DNA from 2 places in the Antribacter sp. NEAU-D49 genome. Region 2 is predicted to be linked to the other one. Evidence: predicted binding sites of a transcription regulator. Region 2 holds the regulator's gene; the other holds the start of a gene.
The links. Region 2 encodes LexA, which represses DNA repair genes until DNA is damaged. Its sites were predicted from a motif close to TCGAACANNTGTTCGA; they were not measured.

Region 1: a site for LexA is predicted at 3,762-3,777, ahead of AC060K_RS18630 (HNH endonuclease signature motif containing protein). Genes of this name have one in related genera too.

Annotation. Positions count from the first base shown of each region.
Region 1 is NZ_JBXTSN010000028.1:38,149-45,858, reverse strand. Features, by position in the region: gene AC060K_RS18645 (NucA/NucB deoxyribonuclease domain-containing protein) at 57-2,513, shown strand; gene AC060K_RS18640 (hypothetical protein) at 2,664-3,248, shown strand; gene AC060K_RS18635 (hypothetical protein) at 3,272-3,613, opposite strand; gene AC060K_RS18630 (HNH endonuclease signature motif containing protein) at 3,993-5,438, shown strand; gene AC060K_RS18625 (hypothetical protein) at 5,478-5,714, opposite strand; gene AC060K_RS18620 (FAD-dependent oxidoreductase) at 5,979-7,670, shown strand; gene AC060K_RS18615 (alpha/beta fold hydrolase) at 7,643-7,710, opposite strand, start outside.
Region 2 is NZ_JBXTSN010000003.1:107,353-115,062, reverse strand. Features, by position in the region: gene AC060K_RS03870 (ATP-dependent DNA helicase) at 1-1,637, shown strand, start outside; gene AC060K_RS03865 (L-lactate dehydrogenase) at 1,686-2,666, shown strand; gene lexA (transcriptional repressor LexA) at 2,725-3,525, opposite strand; gene AC060K_RS03855 (LysM peptidoglycan-binding domain-containing protein) at 3,781-4,311, shown strand; gene nrdR (transcriptional regulator NrdR) at 4,439-4,939, shown strand; gene AC060K_RS03845 (DUF5302 domain-containing protein) at 5,061-5,303, shown strand; gene AC060K_RS03840 (hypothetical protein) at 5,467-7,710, shown strand, end outside.

The DNA of each region.
Region 1 (7,710 bases), on a different contig from region 2:
TTCGGCCACGGCCGAAAGGCGGGCGGGCCGACGTGATCGTGGTCCACGATGCGGCCATGACTCGAACGGATCGAAGGTATCGGCGAGTTGTCAGCGCGCTCCTCGTGCTCGCCGTCGGAGTGCCGCTGCTCGCGGCGTCGTCCTGGGGCCCCGGCGCCGCGCCGGCCGAGGCCGACCCGCCCGTGGAGATCTCGGCCGACGTCGACCCGCCTGTGGACGCCCTGGCCGAGTCGCCGCGGCAGCCCCCGGCCGAGCCGGGTGGCGAGGACGTCGACACGTGCCTCGCCAGCGAGGAAGCCCACAGCAAGGCAGGCCGGGTGTACAACCGCTTCCTCTGGTGCCAGCGCTGGGAGCTGCACGCCGAGCGCGTGAGCGTCGGCGTCCCGTTCCCGGGCAAGCCTCCTACGCAGATGACGATGAAGTTCTCGGCCGTGGCCTACGGCAGGGACGACGGGCACCGGGGTGTGACGGTGTTCTTCCGCGGTGACGAGGCCACCTTCGACCCTGTACGGAAGGGGTACCTGCGCCCGACGTCCGTCCTCACGCAGGGGGTGGCGTGCGTGGCCTCGTGCGACACCAGCGCGCCCACCAGCAAGAAGATCGAGGACTGGTTGGGGGAGTGGACCCGGTTCGACATCACCTCCGACCCGGCGTCGGGGAACGGCCCCGACCTGGTGTCCACCGACAAGTGGCACTTCTCCGGCTCGGTGCTGGACGAGTTCAACTACCACTACGGCGACATCTACCCGGGCAGCTCCGCCGAGCCGCACACGATCCGCTGCGACTCAGCCACCTATTTCGGGACCAACCGTACGGGGGCCTGCGTCCTCGACGACGTCACCCCACGGATCACCTACTCGGTGAACGACCCACGGATGAACGAGGTGGCAGAGCACATCCGGTGCGCTCAGGCGGAGCCGTACTGCGAGCGGGACGGCGCGCCCTACCAGACGTACCCGCGAGAGGGCCACGAAAAGGTCATCCCCGGCGAGTACTCGCCCAGCGACCGGGACGAGGAGTTCGCGCTGAACCGGATCCGGACGGGTGAGGTGGCGCCGGACCCCTCGTACTCCGAGAACGTCAAGAGGCGAAAGGCCGAGTGCTCCGAGCTTCCCTTGCACGTCTACGACCCGGTCGCCGGACAGCAGTGCGACGAGTACCCCTTCGCGTCGGTGGCGGAAGGGCTGTCGCACCGAGACTGGGACTACTCCCTGCAGGGCGTCTCGAAGGACGACAACGAGTGTGCCGGCCGCGCCCTGCAGCACTACTACCGGATCGACCGGATCCTCAGGGCGTACCGCGACCAGGTCGGCGACCTCCACAAGGTGGACCCGTTCTTCGTCGACATCACCGACGATCCGCTGGTCGAGATCCCGGGGAACTGCGAGCCGGTCGGTCCCGGTGAGGGCGACGACGCCGTCGTCGTGCCGCCGGTGAACCTTCCGCCCACCGTCGACGCGGGACCTGACGTGGCCGGCGACGAGGGCTCGCCCGTGCAGCTCGGCGGTTCGGCGAGCGACCCCGAGGACGCGAGCCTGCAGCTCTCGTGGCGGGCCACGCCCGGCCCCGGCGTCGACCCCGGCGCGACGTGCTCCTTCAGCACCACTGTGAGCCTCGAGCCCTCCGTGTCCTGCACGGATGACGGGACGTTCACCGTGACGTTGACGGCCAGCGACGGGGTGAGTGCGGTGAGTGACAGCGCCACGCTGACGCTCGCGAACGTGGCGCCGGACTTCGGGCCCCCGCTCGTACCGACGGCTGTGCCCGGCACGCCGGTCGCGGCCGCTGCCGTCGCGACGGACGAGCCGATCGACACCCCTGGCGTGGTGCAGCCGCAGCCCTGGCAGGCGTTCCGGGCGGGTACGGAGGTGAACCTGGTCGCCCGGTTCGCGGAACCGGGCGCCAACGACACCCACACCTGTGTCACCGACTGGGACGACGGCACCACGTCGAGCTACGTACCCACGGATCTGGCGTGCCGCGCCACGCACGTCTTCGAGCACCCCGGGATGTACACGATCGAGACTGCGGCGCTGGACGACGACACCGGGTCGGGGGCGGTCGAGGTCATGGTGGTGGTCTACGACCCTGACGCCGGGTTCGCCACCGGCGGAGGCTTGTACGACGACGGAGGCGCCCGTGCGCACTTCCAGCTCAACCCCAAGTACCACCCGCACGACGAGGGCCCGGTGCCGAGCCTCGGCAAGGTCCGGTACCGGGTGCCGGGACTGCTCGACCTCGAGTCCACCGCGTTGGAGTGGCTCGTCGTCACGCCCGCGGACCTGGTGGCGGTCAAGGGGGTGGGGACGGTCGACGACGAGTCCGGCTACGGCTTCGTCGTCTATGGCGACGCGAACGATCCGGACCGGCTGCGTGTGACGGTGTGGCCTCTTGGCGCGGGCGCGTACCCGGCCGCCACGATCACTCACGACACGGCACCGGGTGCCGACTACGACCTCGACCGTGCGGAGCTCGAGCAGATCATGAACGGTTCGATCCACGTGGCGAGCTGAAGGTGGTGGCGCTCACCGGACTGCCTGGCTGCTTCGGGCGGCCTGGCCACTGCGGGTGGCCTGGCCACTGCGGGTGGCCTGGCCACTGCGGGTGGCCTGGCCACTGCGGGTGGCCTGGCCACTGCCGGGCGGCGGTGCCACCCTGGACGTATGGCGACGTGGCAATGGCACACCACCGAAGGTGACCCTGCCCGGGTCGCGACCCTGCTGCCCGGGTCTGGGTACACCACGGCAGGACCGCTCCTGCACTACGCGCGCGTCGCGCTGGCGAACCAGGGCTGGACCGTTCGGGCCCTCGACTGGCTGGAGCGCCCCGACACGGCCACGGCCCGCTCCGTCTACAACATCGCGGTGTCCGACGGCGGAGGGTCGGCCCTCCCGGGCGCGCGCCACCTGGTCGTGGCCAAGTCGCTCGGCACGCTCGCGCTGCCGGCGGCGGCCCGGCTCGGGGTGCCCGGGGTGTGGCTGACGCCCGTGCTGACCGGCCCCTCCGCGGACGAGGTCCGGGCCGCGGTGATCGACCTCGGGGCGGCCGACCTGCTGGTCGGCGGCACGGCGGACCAGCTCTGGGACGGTGCCGTGGCCGCCACGTCCGCGGCGCAGGTGCTGGAGATCCAGGGTGCGGACCACAGCCTGGAGATCGAGGGCGGGTGGCGTCAGTCGCTGGCGGTCCTGGAACAGGTGACGGCGGCGATCGAGGAGGTCGCGCGGTCGGTCGGCGGGGATCAGGCGTAGATCGCTGCGGATTGCGGCACCGATCAGCGGTACTCCGCGACCACCTCGATCTGCCCGACGATGTTCTGGTTGAGCTCGTCGAGGTCCTCCGCGGGGATCCAGTACTCGAGGATCGTCTGACCGCCGGCCTGCTGGACCTCGTACCGGTCGAGGAAGCCCTTCGCCACCTCGAACCGGGTCACGTAGCCGACGCCGCTGGCCTTGACGTTCCAGTCACGCGCGATGCGCGTCGCGTAGTCCTCGTTCAGCACCGGGTAGAAGATCGGCTGGTCCGGGAGCCGCGGTGGCCAGGTGCGCCAACCGGACTCCTCGACGAGCGCCAGCTCCTGCGGCCCTGTCGGCCGCCACAGCGTCACAGTCTCCATGCGGGGATTGTGGCGTCCTTGAAGAGAACCGCCGAGGTGATTTCGGGGAGACCTCTGCGTCGCTCGTGACGGTGGTGTGGGGGTGGGAGGCCGACCACAGGTCGTGGTTTCGGGGTTCTGTGCACAGATTGGCTGGTCAGCGGGCCGTCAGAACGCGTGTTCGATAGGATGGGGAGGGTCAGGAACGGCCGGATCATGCGGGTTTCGAGGGGGTGCGGGGATGGTCGTCGGAGCGATCGGTACGCGTGTCTCTGTGCCCGGGACGGGCCTGGCAGGGACTGACGCTGGGTCCGGCACGGACGCCACGGTGCCCCGTGCGACGCCCGCACCCGCGGGACTGTCCTCTGCCGGGCCTGTCACTGGGCGTTCGTTTGAGGTCGTGCTCGCGGACCTGGAAGCGGTCGCGGATGAGCTGGTCGCGGTGGCCGGGCCGGGGGCGCTGGACGCCCTGGAGGTGGCGGGCGGGTTGGTGGTCGCGCGGCTGGTCGAGGCGGGGACCCGGGTCCGGACCCTGACGAGCCGGTTGGACACGTTGCGCCTGTCGTTCCTGCCCCGGGTCGAGGCCGACGGGCGGTGGGGCACCGGGTCGGGGGCCGGGGCGAGGTCGTTCGCGACCTGGCACGCCGCGACGAGCAACATCTCCGTGCCCAGCGCCCGGCGTGAGGTCCGTGCCGCCCGGGTCCTGGACCAGGACCTGCCCGCCACGAGGGCCGCGGCCCTGGCCGGGACCCTCGGCCCCGACCACCTGACGATCCTGGTCAACGGGGCCCCCACCAGCCCGGCCCGCAAGGCGGCACTGGCAGCCCCCCTGCCCGGCACCGGGCCCGTGCCCGGCCCCGACGGCCCCTTCGGCCCGGACGGTCCGGCGGACGGCCCCGACGCCCCGGCGGGCGGTCCGGGCGCGGACGGTGTGGAGGCGGTCTCGGGTGAGATGTTCCTCCTGGCCCAGGCCCGCGCGCACCGGCCCGCGCAGTTCCGGCGGCTGGTGGCCCGGTTCGCGACCGTGACCGACCCGGACGCGGACGAACGCGGTCACACCCACGCGCGCGACCGGGAGCACCTGGAGCTGTCCAAGACGTTCGGCGGGTACCACCTGAACGGGTTCCTGACCGACGAGCACGGCCTGACCCTCGCCACCGCCCTGAACTCCGTCATCCGACCCCCCACCCCCGACACCGCACGCACCACCACCCAACGCCGCGCCCAAGCCCTGGCAGACCTGGCCCGCATCGTCCTGGACAACGGCCACACCGGCACCGGCGCCGCAGTACGCCCCCACCTGACCGTCACCGTCTCCTGGACCGAGCTGCAGACCCTGGCCGCCCGCACCGGCAACACCCTCACCGGCCTCGGAAGCTTCAGGGACACCCAGAGCGCGAGCACGGGCGGGGCGGTGTTCACCGAGACCGGCACCCCCGTCCCCCCAGCCCTGCTCGCCAAGATCGCCTGCGACAGTCAGGTCACCCGGGTCGTGTTCGGCCCCGAGTCACAGGTCCTGGACGTGGGCCGCACCCGCAGAACCATCACCGGCGAGCTCCGCCGCGCCGTCATCGCCCGCGACCGGCACTGCACCTGGCCCGGCTGTGACGAACCACCCTCCCGCTGCGAAGTCCACCACGCCACCCACCACTGGGCCGCCGGCGGCCACACCAGCGTCCCCAACAGCGCCCTGCTCTGCTGGCACCACCACAACCACGTCGACACCAACAACATCACCATGACCCACCACAACGGCACCTGGACCTTCACCGACCATCACGGCAAACCCATCACCGAGCCCCGACCCTGGCGACGACTGGCGACGACTGGCGATAGCCGGCGATGACGGGCCCCGCGCTGCCGTCGGTCCCCGGCAACCCCTCCGTCAGCTCCGGCTCGGAGGCGGCATCGGCTGGGTGCGGGCGTCCTCGTCATACTCGGAGAGCTCCTCGGACCGGGTCGTCTGGACGGTGCTCTCGGGATCGACGCCCTCGGAGCCCAGGCCACCGGCGTTGCCGCCAGGTTCGCCCGTCGACTCCTCCAGGCTCTCGGGGCCCATGCCTTCCCGTCCGCCCGACTGCAGCGGCTCCTGCGGCTCGAACTCTTCAGCGTTCTCGGTCATCTCGACTCCTCGCTGCGGTGCTTGGGAGGCCGGCCCACGCCGGCCGTTCGGGCGCATGGCGCCCGCGGGAAACATATGCCGGGCGGCGCCGACTCGCGATGCGTGAGATCTGCGGGCAGGTTCCGCGCAGATGAACAGCAGGTGACGGCGCTCCGCCCCGCTTGCGCGCCTGTATTGAACGCTGTCAACATAGAGACACGTCGATACAGACCGCCAGGGCCCGCGCCCGCCCACGACATTCCGAGCAGACCTGAGGTAGCCGCGATGAGCACGTCGTCCCCGCTGAAGATCGTTGTCGTCGGGTCGGTCGCCGCCGGCACGTCGGCCGCGGCCAAGGCCCGTCGCAACACCGAGACGGCGCAGATCGCCGTCTACGAGCGTGACCACGACATCTCCTACTCCGGCTGCGGGCTGCCGTACTTCGTCGGCGGTGAGGTCGCCGACATCGACGAGCTCACCCCCCGCGACGCTGCGTGGTTCAAGGCCCGGTACGACGTCGACGTGCTCACCGGTCACGAGGTCGTCGCCGTCGACTCGGCGGCCCGTACCGTCACGGTGCGCGAGCTGGCGACGGACCGCGTCGTCGTCGACACCTACGACGAGCTGGTACTCGCGACGGGCGTGCGCGCGGTCGTGCCGCCGGTCCCCGGCATCGATGCCCCCGGCGTGTTTTCCGTGCGCACCCCCAGCGACGCCCGGGCGATCCGCGGCTGGATCGAGTCCACCGGCGCTGCGCGCGCCGTCGTGGTCGGGGCGGGGTACATCGGGCTCGAGATGACCGAGCAGCTCGTGGGGCTGGGTCTCGAGGTCACGGTCGTCGAGGCTCTCGACCACGCAATGCCGCGGATGGACCCGGACATGTCCGCGCGGGTCGACGCCGAGCTCCGCAAGCACGGGGTGGACCTGCGCCTGGCCACCAAGGTCGTCGGGATCGACGGGAACGATGACGGCGTGACAGGCGTCGCGGTCCAGGGTCCGACGGGCGGCACCGAGCGCGTCGGGGCCGACCTCGTGATCGTCTCCGTCGGCGTGCGTCCCACCGTGGACCTGGCGGTGCAGGCGGGCGCGCGGCTCGGCCCCACCGGCGCCGTCGCCGTCGACCGGCGCCAGCGCACCAGCGTGGAGCACGTGTGGGCGGTCGGCGACGTGGCGGAGTCGTTCCATGTCGTCACCGGCGAACCGGTCTGGGTCCCGCTCGGCTCCACCGCCAACAAGACCGGCCGCATCGCGGGTGACGCCATGACGGGCGGGCCGCTGGAGCACCGCGGCATCCTCGGTACGTCGATCGTGCGGGTCTTCGACGTCGGTGTGGCGCAGACAGGGCTCACCGAGCGTCAGGCGCGGGAGGCGGGCTATGACGTCGAGGTGCTGCACAACCTCAAGCCCGACCGCCCCGAGTACCTCGGCGGTACGCCGCTGATCCTCAAGGCTGTCGCCGACCGCGCGAGCGGACGCCTCCTCGGTGCCCAGGCGATCGGCGCCTCCGGGGCGGACAAGCGCATCGACGTGCTCGCCACGGCGATCACCTACGGTGCCGACGTGGCCGACCTGTTCCACCTCGACCTGGCCTACTCGCCCACCTACGCGACCACCAAGGACCCGGTCCACTACACCGGTATGGCCCTGACGAACGCGATCCACGGGACGGCACCGCTGATCACGCCGGCGGAGCTGTCCCGGCGGCGCGCCCAGGGAGAGTGCATCCAGGTGGTCGACGTGCGGTCCGCCAAGGACCGCGCCCGGTCGGCGGTCCCTGACTCCGTCCACATCCCGCTCAAGGAGCTGCGCCGGCGGGCGGGCGAGCTCGACCCCGCCCTGCCCACCGTGACGTACTGCAACAAGGGCGTCACCGGGAACGCCGGCCAGAACGTGCTGCGCAACCTCGGGTTCGACGACGTCGCGAACCTTTCGGGCGGCAACCAGAACTATCAGTCGTTCGAGGCCTCGCCGGCCTGAGACGTCGCCGTAGCAGAGACCGCCTCGGCCGCCTGAGCCA
Region 2 (7,710 bases):
GGCCGGGCGGTCCCGGTGCCAAGCGGCGCGGCAAGCGGGACGACGGCGCCACGCTGGCCGACCACGTGCGCCGCCTCCACGAGTGGGCCGGCGAGTCCGACACGGGCGACCGCGACGACCTGGTTCCCGGTGTGCCGGACCGCGCCTGGCGCCAGGTCTCGGTGACGGCGCTGGAGTGCTTGGGGCAGCGGTGCCCCATGCTCGCCGAGTGCTTCCCCGAGCGGGCGCGAGCCGCGGCCCGCGAGGCCGACGTGGTGGTGACCAACCACGCGATGCTCGGGATCGCGGTCTCGGGCAGCCCCAACGTGCTGCCGGAGCACGACGTGGTGATCGTGGACGAGGCGCACGAGCTCGTGGACCGCGTGACGGCCGCGGCCACCGTCGAGCTCTCCATGGCGTCGGTGGAGCACGCCTCCCGGCTTGCCCGGCGGCACGGGGGAGCGGAGACCACGGCGCTCGACGCGGCGGCGCAGGCCCTCGGCACGCTCCTCGTGACCGCCCCGGCGGAACGGTTCCCCGATGGTCTGCCCCAGGCTCTGCACACGGCCGTGGGCGGCATCCGCGACGCGGCCCGCGAGGTGCTGACCCGGCTCAAGCCCGAGGCGGCGGGACCGGGCAAGGCGGGCGGGGCGTCGTCGGGCAGCCAGGGTGACCCCGGGCTCAAGATGGCCCAGGGTGCCATGCTCGCGCTCTTCGAGACGGCGGAGCGCATGGCGGCCGAGGACACGAGCCACGACGTGCTGTGGTGCTCGCGCCCGGACGCCGCGTGGGGCGGGTTCGCCGACGGTGTCACCCGGCTGCACGCGGCCCCGCTGCACGTCTCGGGGCTGATCCGGACGCACCTGCTGGCGGAGTCCACGGGGGTCTTCACGTCGGCCACCCTGGCGCTCGGCGGCACGTTCGAGCCGGTGGCCGGCTCGCTCGGCCTGGGCAGGGCCACCCTGGGCGACGGGGAGGCGGCCGCGGACGCGCCGAGGTGGAAGGGCCTGGACGTGGGGAGCCCGTTCGACTACCCGCGGCAGGGCATCCTCTACATCGCCCGGCACCTGCCGGCCCCCGGTCGAGAGCCCACCACCGAGGCGCAGCTCGACGAGATCGCCGAGCTCGTCGGGGCCGCGGGCGGCCGCACGCTCGGGCTCTTCTCCTCCCGCCGGGCTGCCACGGCGGCGGCGGAGGCGATGCGTGAGCGGCTCGACGTCCCGATCCTGTGCCAGGGCGACGACCAGCTCCCCACGCTCGTCCGGGAGTTCGCCGAGGACCCGGCCACCTGCCTGTTCGGGACGTTGTCGCTGTGGCAGGGCGTCGACGTGCCGGGACCGTCGTGCCAGCTCGTGCTCATCGACCGCATCCCGTTCCCGCGGCCTGACGACCCGGTCAAGGCCGCCCGCGCGCGGGCCGTCGAGCAGGCGGGGGGCAACGGCTTCATGGCCGTCTCGGCGGCGCACGCCGCGCTGCTCCTGGCGCAGGGCGCGGGACGGCTCGTCCGGACCACCGCCGACCGCGGGGTGGTCGCCGTCCTGGACCCGCGGCTGTCGACCGCCCGCTACGCGTCGTTCCTCACGCGGTCGATGCCCGGCTTCTGGCCCACGAACGACCCGGCCCTGGTCCGCGCTGCGCTCACCCGGCTCGACACCTAGCCTGAACGGGACCTCGCGAACCGTCCGGACCTGTCCGAGGAGGACCTCTTGAACGCAGCCGTCCCAGGAACGCACGGATCCGGCCGGACCACCAAGCTGGCGGTCGTCGGCGCGGGCGCCGTGGGCTCGACCCTGGCGTACGCGGCGCTCGCACGCGGCTCGGCCCGGACCATCGCGCTGATGGACGTCAACAAGGCCAAGGTCGAGGCCGAGGTGCTCGACCTCCGGCAGGGCCTCATGTTCACGCCCCAGGCGGAGGTGATCGGGTCCGACGACGTCGCGGTGTGCGAGGGCGCCGACGTGGTGGTGGTGACCGCGGGGGCCAAGCAGAAGCCCGGCCAGACGCGGCTCGACCTGGCCGAGGCGACGATCGCGCTCACGCGCAAGATCCTGCCCGGGCTGGTCGAGGTGGCACCCGACGCCGTCTACGTCATGGTCACCAACCCCGTCGACGTGGTGACCTACGCGGCCCTCAAGATGTCGGGGCTGCCCCGTGAGCGTCTCTTCGGGTCCGGGACGGTGCTGGACTCCTCACGGCTGCGGGTGGTGCTCGCCGAGCGGTGCGGCGTCGCCGTGGGCAACGTGCACGCGTACATCGCGGGGGAGCACGGTGACTCCGAGATCGCCCTGTGGAGCTCGGCCACGATCGCGGGCGTGCCGCTGCTGGAGTGGACGCCCTTCGCGGGCTCGTCGCCGCTCGACGCCCAGGCCCGGGAGGACGTGCACCGCGACGTCGTGGACTCCGCCTACCGGATCATCGCCGGGAAGGGCGCCACCAACTATGCCGTGGGGCTCGCGGCCACCCGGATCATCGAGGCCGTCCTCAACGACGAGCACCGGGTGATGCCGGTGTCGTCGCTGCTCGACGACTTCTACGGCATCAGCGACGTGTGCCTCTCGGTGCCGTCGCTCGTCGACCGGCGGGGCGTCACGGAGAACGTTCCGGTGCCGCTGTCGGACGAGGAGCTTGCCGGCCTGCGCGCGTCGGCGGAGAGCATGCGGGCGGTGCAGAAGCGGTTCGGGCTGTAGGACGAGGAAGGCGCCGGGGCAGTGCGTTCGTCGCACCGCCCCGGCGCTTCCCGTCCCTTCAGAGGCTGCGCAGGACCGCCACGACCCGGCCCAGCACCTGCGCGTCGTCGCCCGGGATGGGGCTGTACGCCGCGTTGTGGGGCAGCAGCCAGATGTGCCCGTCCGCCTTCTTGAACGTCTTGACGGTGGCCTCGCCGTCGATCATGGCCGCCACCACCTCGCCGTTCTCGGCCACCGGCTGGCGGCGCACCACCACCCAGTCACCGTCGCAGATCGCGGCGTCGATCATGGAGTCACCGGCCACCTTGAGCAGGAACAGCTCGCCGTCGCCCACGAGCTGGCGGGGGAGCGGGAACACGTCCTCGACCAGCTGCTCGGCCAGGATGGGGCCACCGGCCGCGATGCGGCCGACGAGCGGCACGTACGACGGCGACGGCAGCCGCTCGTCGTCGCTCGCCGTGGCTGCGCCCCAGTGCTGCTCGGCGGGCGCCGGCGTGCCGGCGGAGGTGTTCGAGCCGCCCGGGTCCACGACCTCCATCGCCCGCGGGCGGTTGGGGTCGCGCCGGAGGAAGCCCTTGCGCTCGAGCGCCATGAGCTGGTGCTTCACGCTTGAAGGGCTCGCCAGCCCCACCGCCTCACCGATCTCGCGCATCGTCGGCGGGTAGCCCCGGGTCTCGACAGAGTGCTGGATGGTCTCGAGCACACGCCGCTGGCGCGGCGTCAGCCGGTCGGCCGCGGCGCCGAGCTCGCGCACCTCGGCGAGCCCCTCCCCGGCCGGGGTCTCCCTGTCGAGCGTGGCGACACTGCTCAGGGCAGCGTCCACGGCCGTGCCGCCGTCGTTGCCGTCGCGTCCGGTCATGACTGAACCCCTCCTGCCCGCGCCGCGCCCGTGTGACGCCGCACCGAATGTGATGCCGCCTACCTGGTGCCACCTGTCGCCAATCCGACATATGTCACCTCGTTGCGCCTCCCACTCTAGGTCACGCTCCGCAATCCATCAAACGAATGTTCGAGCGTGTCTCGACACGGGCGGTCGGTCGTGCTACACAATGGTACGAGCGTTCGACGAACAAGCGTTCTACGCACGTCAGTTCGATCCACGATGGAGGAAGTCATGGGGGCGACGACCATGAGCCCGGCCCGGAGCACCGCGAAGGTGCGTCCGCACCGGGGCGAGCGGCACCTGTACCTCGTCCCGCCGGCCGCGGAGGCCCCGCGGCAGCGGCCTCGGGTCGTGCACCGCGCCGGTGAGCGGCCCTCCGCTGTGCGGCCCGTGCCGACGCCGGCTCCGGTGCCGGCTCCGGCTCCCGAGACCGCGCCGGCTGCGCAAGGGCTCGCGACCCGGCTCGGGCTCGACGGCCTGCGGCTGACCCGTCGCGGTCGTGCGGTCCTGGTGCTGCTCGCGGCGCTCCTCCTCGCCCCGGCTGCCACCTGGGGCGCCACGGCGGTGGCCAGCTCCGCGGAACCTGGCGTCGAGGTTCAGGTGCACGCCGTCCAGCCGGGCGAGTCGCTCTGGGACTACGCCGCCGCGCTCACCGCTCCCGGCGAGGATGTCCGCTCGGCGGTCGCGCGGATCCAGGACCTCAACGACCTGGACGACGCCACGCTCCGCGTCGGTCAGGTGCTCCTCCTGCCGGTGGAATGAGTCACACGGTGGCGGGCGACCAGCCGATATGTTGCGTCGATGTTGCACGGGGGTGGTTTGCCCGCTTACGGTCAAGGCGCGACCGGGGTGCACCCGGTCGATGACCCGACCCCGCAGGAGTGAAGCGATGCACTGTCCGTTCTGCCGCCATGCGGACTCGCGCGTGGTGGACTCGCGGACCGCGGACGACGGCGCGTCCATCCGCCGACGTCGCCAGTGCCCCAGCTGCAACCGCCGGTTCACCACCATCGAGACCGCCAGCCTGTCCGTGGTCAAGCGCTCCGGGGCGACGGAGCCCTTCAGCCGCGACAAGATCATGGCCGGGGTGCGCAAAGCCTGCCAGGGGCGGCCGGTGAGCGAGGACGACCTCGCCCTGCTCGCCCAGCGGGTCGAGGAGACGCTGCGCAGCAACGGCAGTGCCGAGATCGACGCGTACGAGATCGGGCTGGCGATCCTGGGGCCGCTGCGCGAGCTCGACGTCGTGGCCTACCTGAGGTTCGCGAGCGTGTACCAGGCGTTCGACTCGCTGGAAGACTTCGAGAGCGCGATCACGTCGCTCCGGGCGGAGCGGGAGGCTCGCACCGGTGAGCCCGCTGCGACGGACGACGTGCCGGCGGGAACCGCCTGAGTCGCGGATCATGGCGCTGGGTGCCTGCGGATATTCGTTGGCGCGGGCGCGTCCCGTGGGGCACGCTGGTCAGCGGACGGGCCCGCGCCGAGGGACCCCCCGAGTTGAGGAGGTGTTCGGCATGACGTCAGTCGACGGAGCTGCCGGCGAGGAGAGGGCGGCCGGTACGGCTGCCGAGGACGCGGCCGCGGAAGGTCGCCCCACCACGCCGAGCGAGGACATGAAGGCCAAGTTCAAGGCGGCGCTGGACCGCAAGAACGCGGCGAGCCACCGCACGTCCGACGGCGATGCGAACACGGGCTCCGTGCACGCGTCCGAGACCGCCGGACCGGTGCAGAAGATGTTCCGCCGCAAGTCCGGCTGAGCCTTCGGTACAGAGGCCGCCGACCTGGTGAAAGCCGGGTCGGCGGCCTCTGGCTTCCCTGCTGGCGGGTGTAAAGCATCCATATGGGTGAATCCTTGACCTGGATGTGGCATTTGGGTGAACCTGTAGGGGTTTGCTCCGCCGGTGGTCGAGGGGGCCCGCTATGGACAGCACAGCCGAGGACTCGGGACGCGCGCTGAGGCGGTTGAGCAGGGGCCGCTGGCCGGCGTGGCTCGTGGCCTGCCTGGTCCTCACGGCCTCGGTTGTGCTCATACCTGGCGACGACGTCCAGGGTGCGCCGCGCTTCGACGTGCTGTGCACGGAGCTGATCGACGGGATCGAGGGCATCGCGGAGGACCACGAGCTGCCCGGCCACAAGGACTTCCCCGTCAGCCAGAAGATCCCCGACTACGAGTACCAGAACGTTGCCGAGTCGCTGCGTGACAGGGAACCGCCCACGCAGGCGGAGCTCGACGCGCTCGAAGGCGACTACAAGCTGTTCACTCCGGGCACCGAGGAGCACATGCTCCGCCGGTGGAAGGTGTACGAGGGCGACTGGGACTGGGAGAGGTGGCGCAACACCTACATCCCGAACATGTCGAACGACGCCCGTGGCGACGGGTTCCACCGCAACGTCGGCCGCAAGCTCAAGCTCGGCGGACCGGACTGGATGTGCGAGGACACCAAGCTCTGGGACGAGGAGAAGCTCGGCACCGAGCGCCGCTACGACTCGGTGAACCGGGCCAAGAAGCTTGCGTTCGAGCTGAAGTCGGGCGGCTCGCCCCTCAAGCTCGAGCAGCTCCAGGCGGACAAGGCCCTCATGAGCTCGGGCAAGGGCTGGAAGGTGTACTACGTCTTCAGCCAGGCTCCGCTCCCGGGCCAGATCAGTCTGATGAAGGCCTACGGCGTCCAGTACGTCGTGCTGGAGTCCGCGGCGGTGCTGAAGAACCCGCCGAAGGACCCGGACAACAAGTCGATGAACCCGGACCCGAAGCGGCCGACGGGCGGCGCGGCGAAGGACGTGGCCACCCGTTCCGGCCGGACAGCGGCGGAGGCGCGCGAGGCCAGGCGCCTGGCGGAGGACTTCGCGCGGGACCACCGGCGGCAGGGTTTCGGTCCTCAGCGACCCGGGGGCATCGACTGGACGTCGCTGGAGCTGCGGTACGTCGCCGACGACCCGCAGACCAAGGACTTCGGGTACGCGTTCTCGGCCGCCGAGCTTCCCGACGAGGGTGAGGCGGAGCCGTCGTTCGGGGGTGAGGCAGCGCTCGACCTCTCCTCCGACGCGCTGTTCACCTGGCTGGCGCTGGACCCGAGCCAGTTCTGGGTCAACCTCAACCCGGACACGCCGGAGACCATCATCGACGAGGAGCTCGCCACCACCGACGCCGGGCGGGTCCTGCTCGAGGCGGACCTGCGCTTCAAGGAGACGCAGAACCGCTACATGGACCCGGAGACGGACCACGGGCGGGCGTTCTGGGACGGGATGGAGCGCACGGAGGAAGGTCTGATCTGTCACGGGTCGTACCGGATGTGGGTCGAGCCCAAGCCCGCCACGGTCCGTGAGGACGGCGACCAGCTCTACATCCTCGACGCACCGCTCGCGGCGAAGTACGAGCCGTTCGAGATCGACTGGCGGCCGCCGGGGGAGGACCTGTGCGCCGGCGCGCCTCAGGACATCGTGGACCGCAACACCCAGCGGATCGCCGACACGTTCGCCCCGCTGCTCGAAGAGGCGGTCAGCACCGGACCGGAGTACGCAGACCTCCGTCGCGTCTACACCTCGCGGGTGGCCGCGCAGTGGCTGAAGGAGCGTGACGCCGAACGGCCCGGTGCCTTCCACGACGTGATCGGCTCCGGAGACGTGTCGCGATGGCCTGCGCGCACGGCGTGGGACCCGCAGGACATCTTCGACACCTATCTGGAGCAGATGAGCACGCCGCTGTTCCGGTACGAGTGGACGCACGGCGAGATGGAGTACTGGCTCGACATCGCCGGGGGCATCACGCTTCCGGACACACCGCGGGACCCGATGCCGGCGGATCAGTTCGCCACGGAGCACCCGACGCTGCCGACGACCGTACGGGCGTCGGCGCACGACGCGGTCCGCGTGCCTCTCGCCGCCCAGACGGGCGACGCGGTCGGCACGTTCGCGGAACCGGTCGAGAGCATGGCCTGGCTCGGCGGAGCGCCCGTCGCCCAGACGCCCGATCCCGGGCCCAGCGACCCGCCGGATCCTCAGCCGACCGACCCGCCCGGCCCTGCACCGACCGACCCGCCTCAGGGTCCGGGACCAGGCGCGCCACCCGGCGGCGAGCAGCCGCGGCCCGCTGGTGACGGCCCGCAGGCGCCGCCGGCCGACCGGCCCCGCGTCGTGGCGGCGTCGGGCCCCCTGCCCGAGACCGGG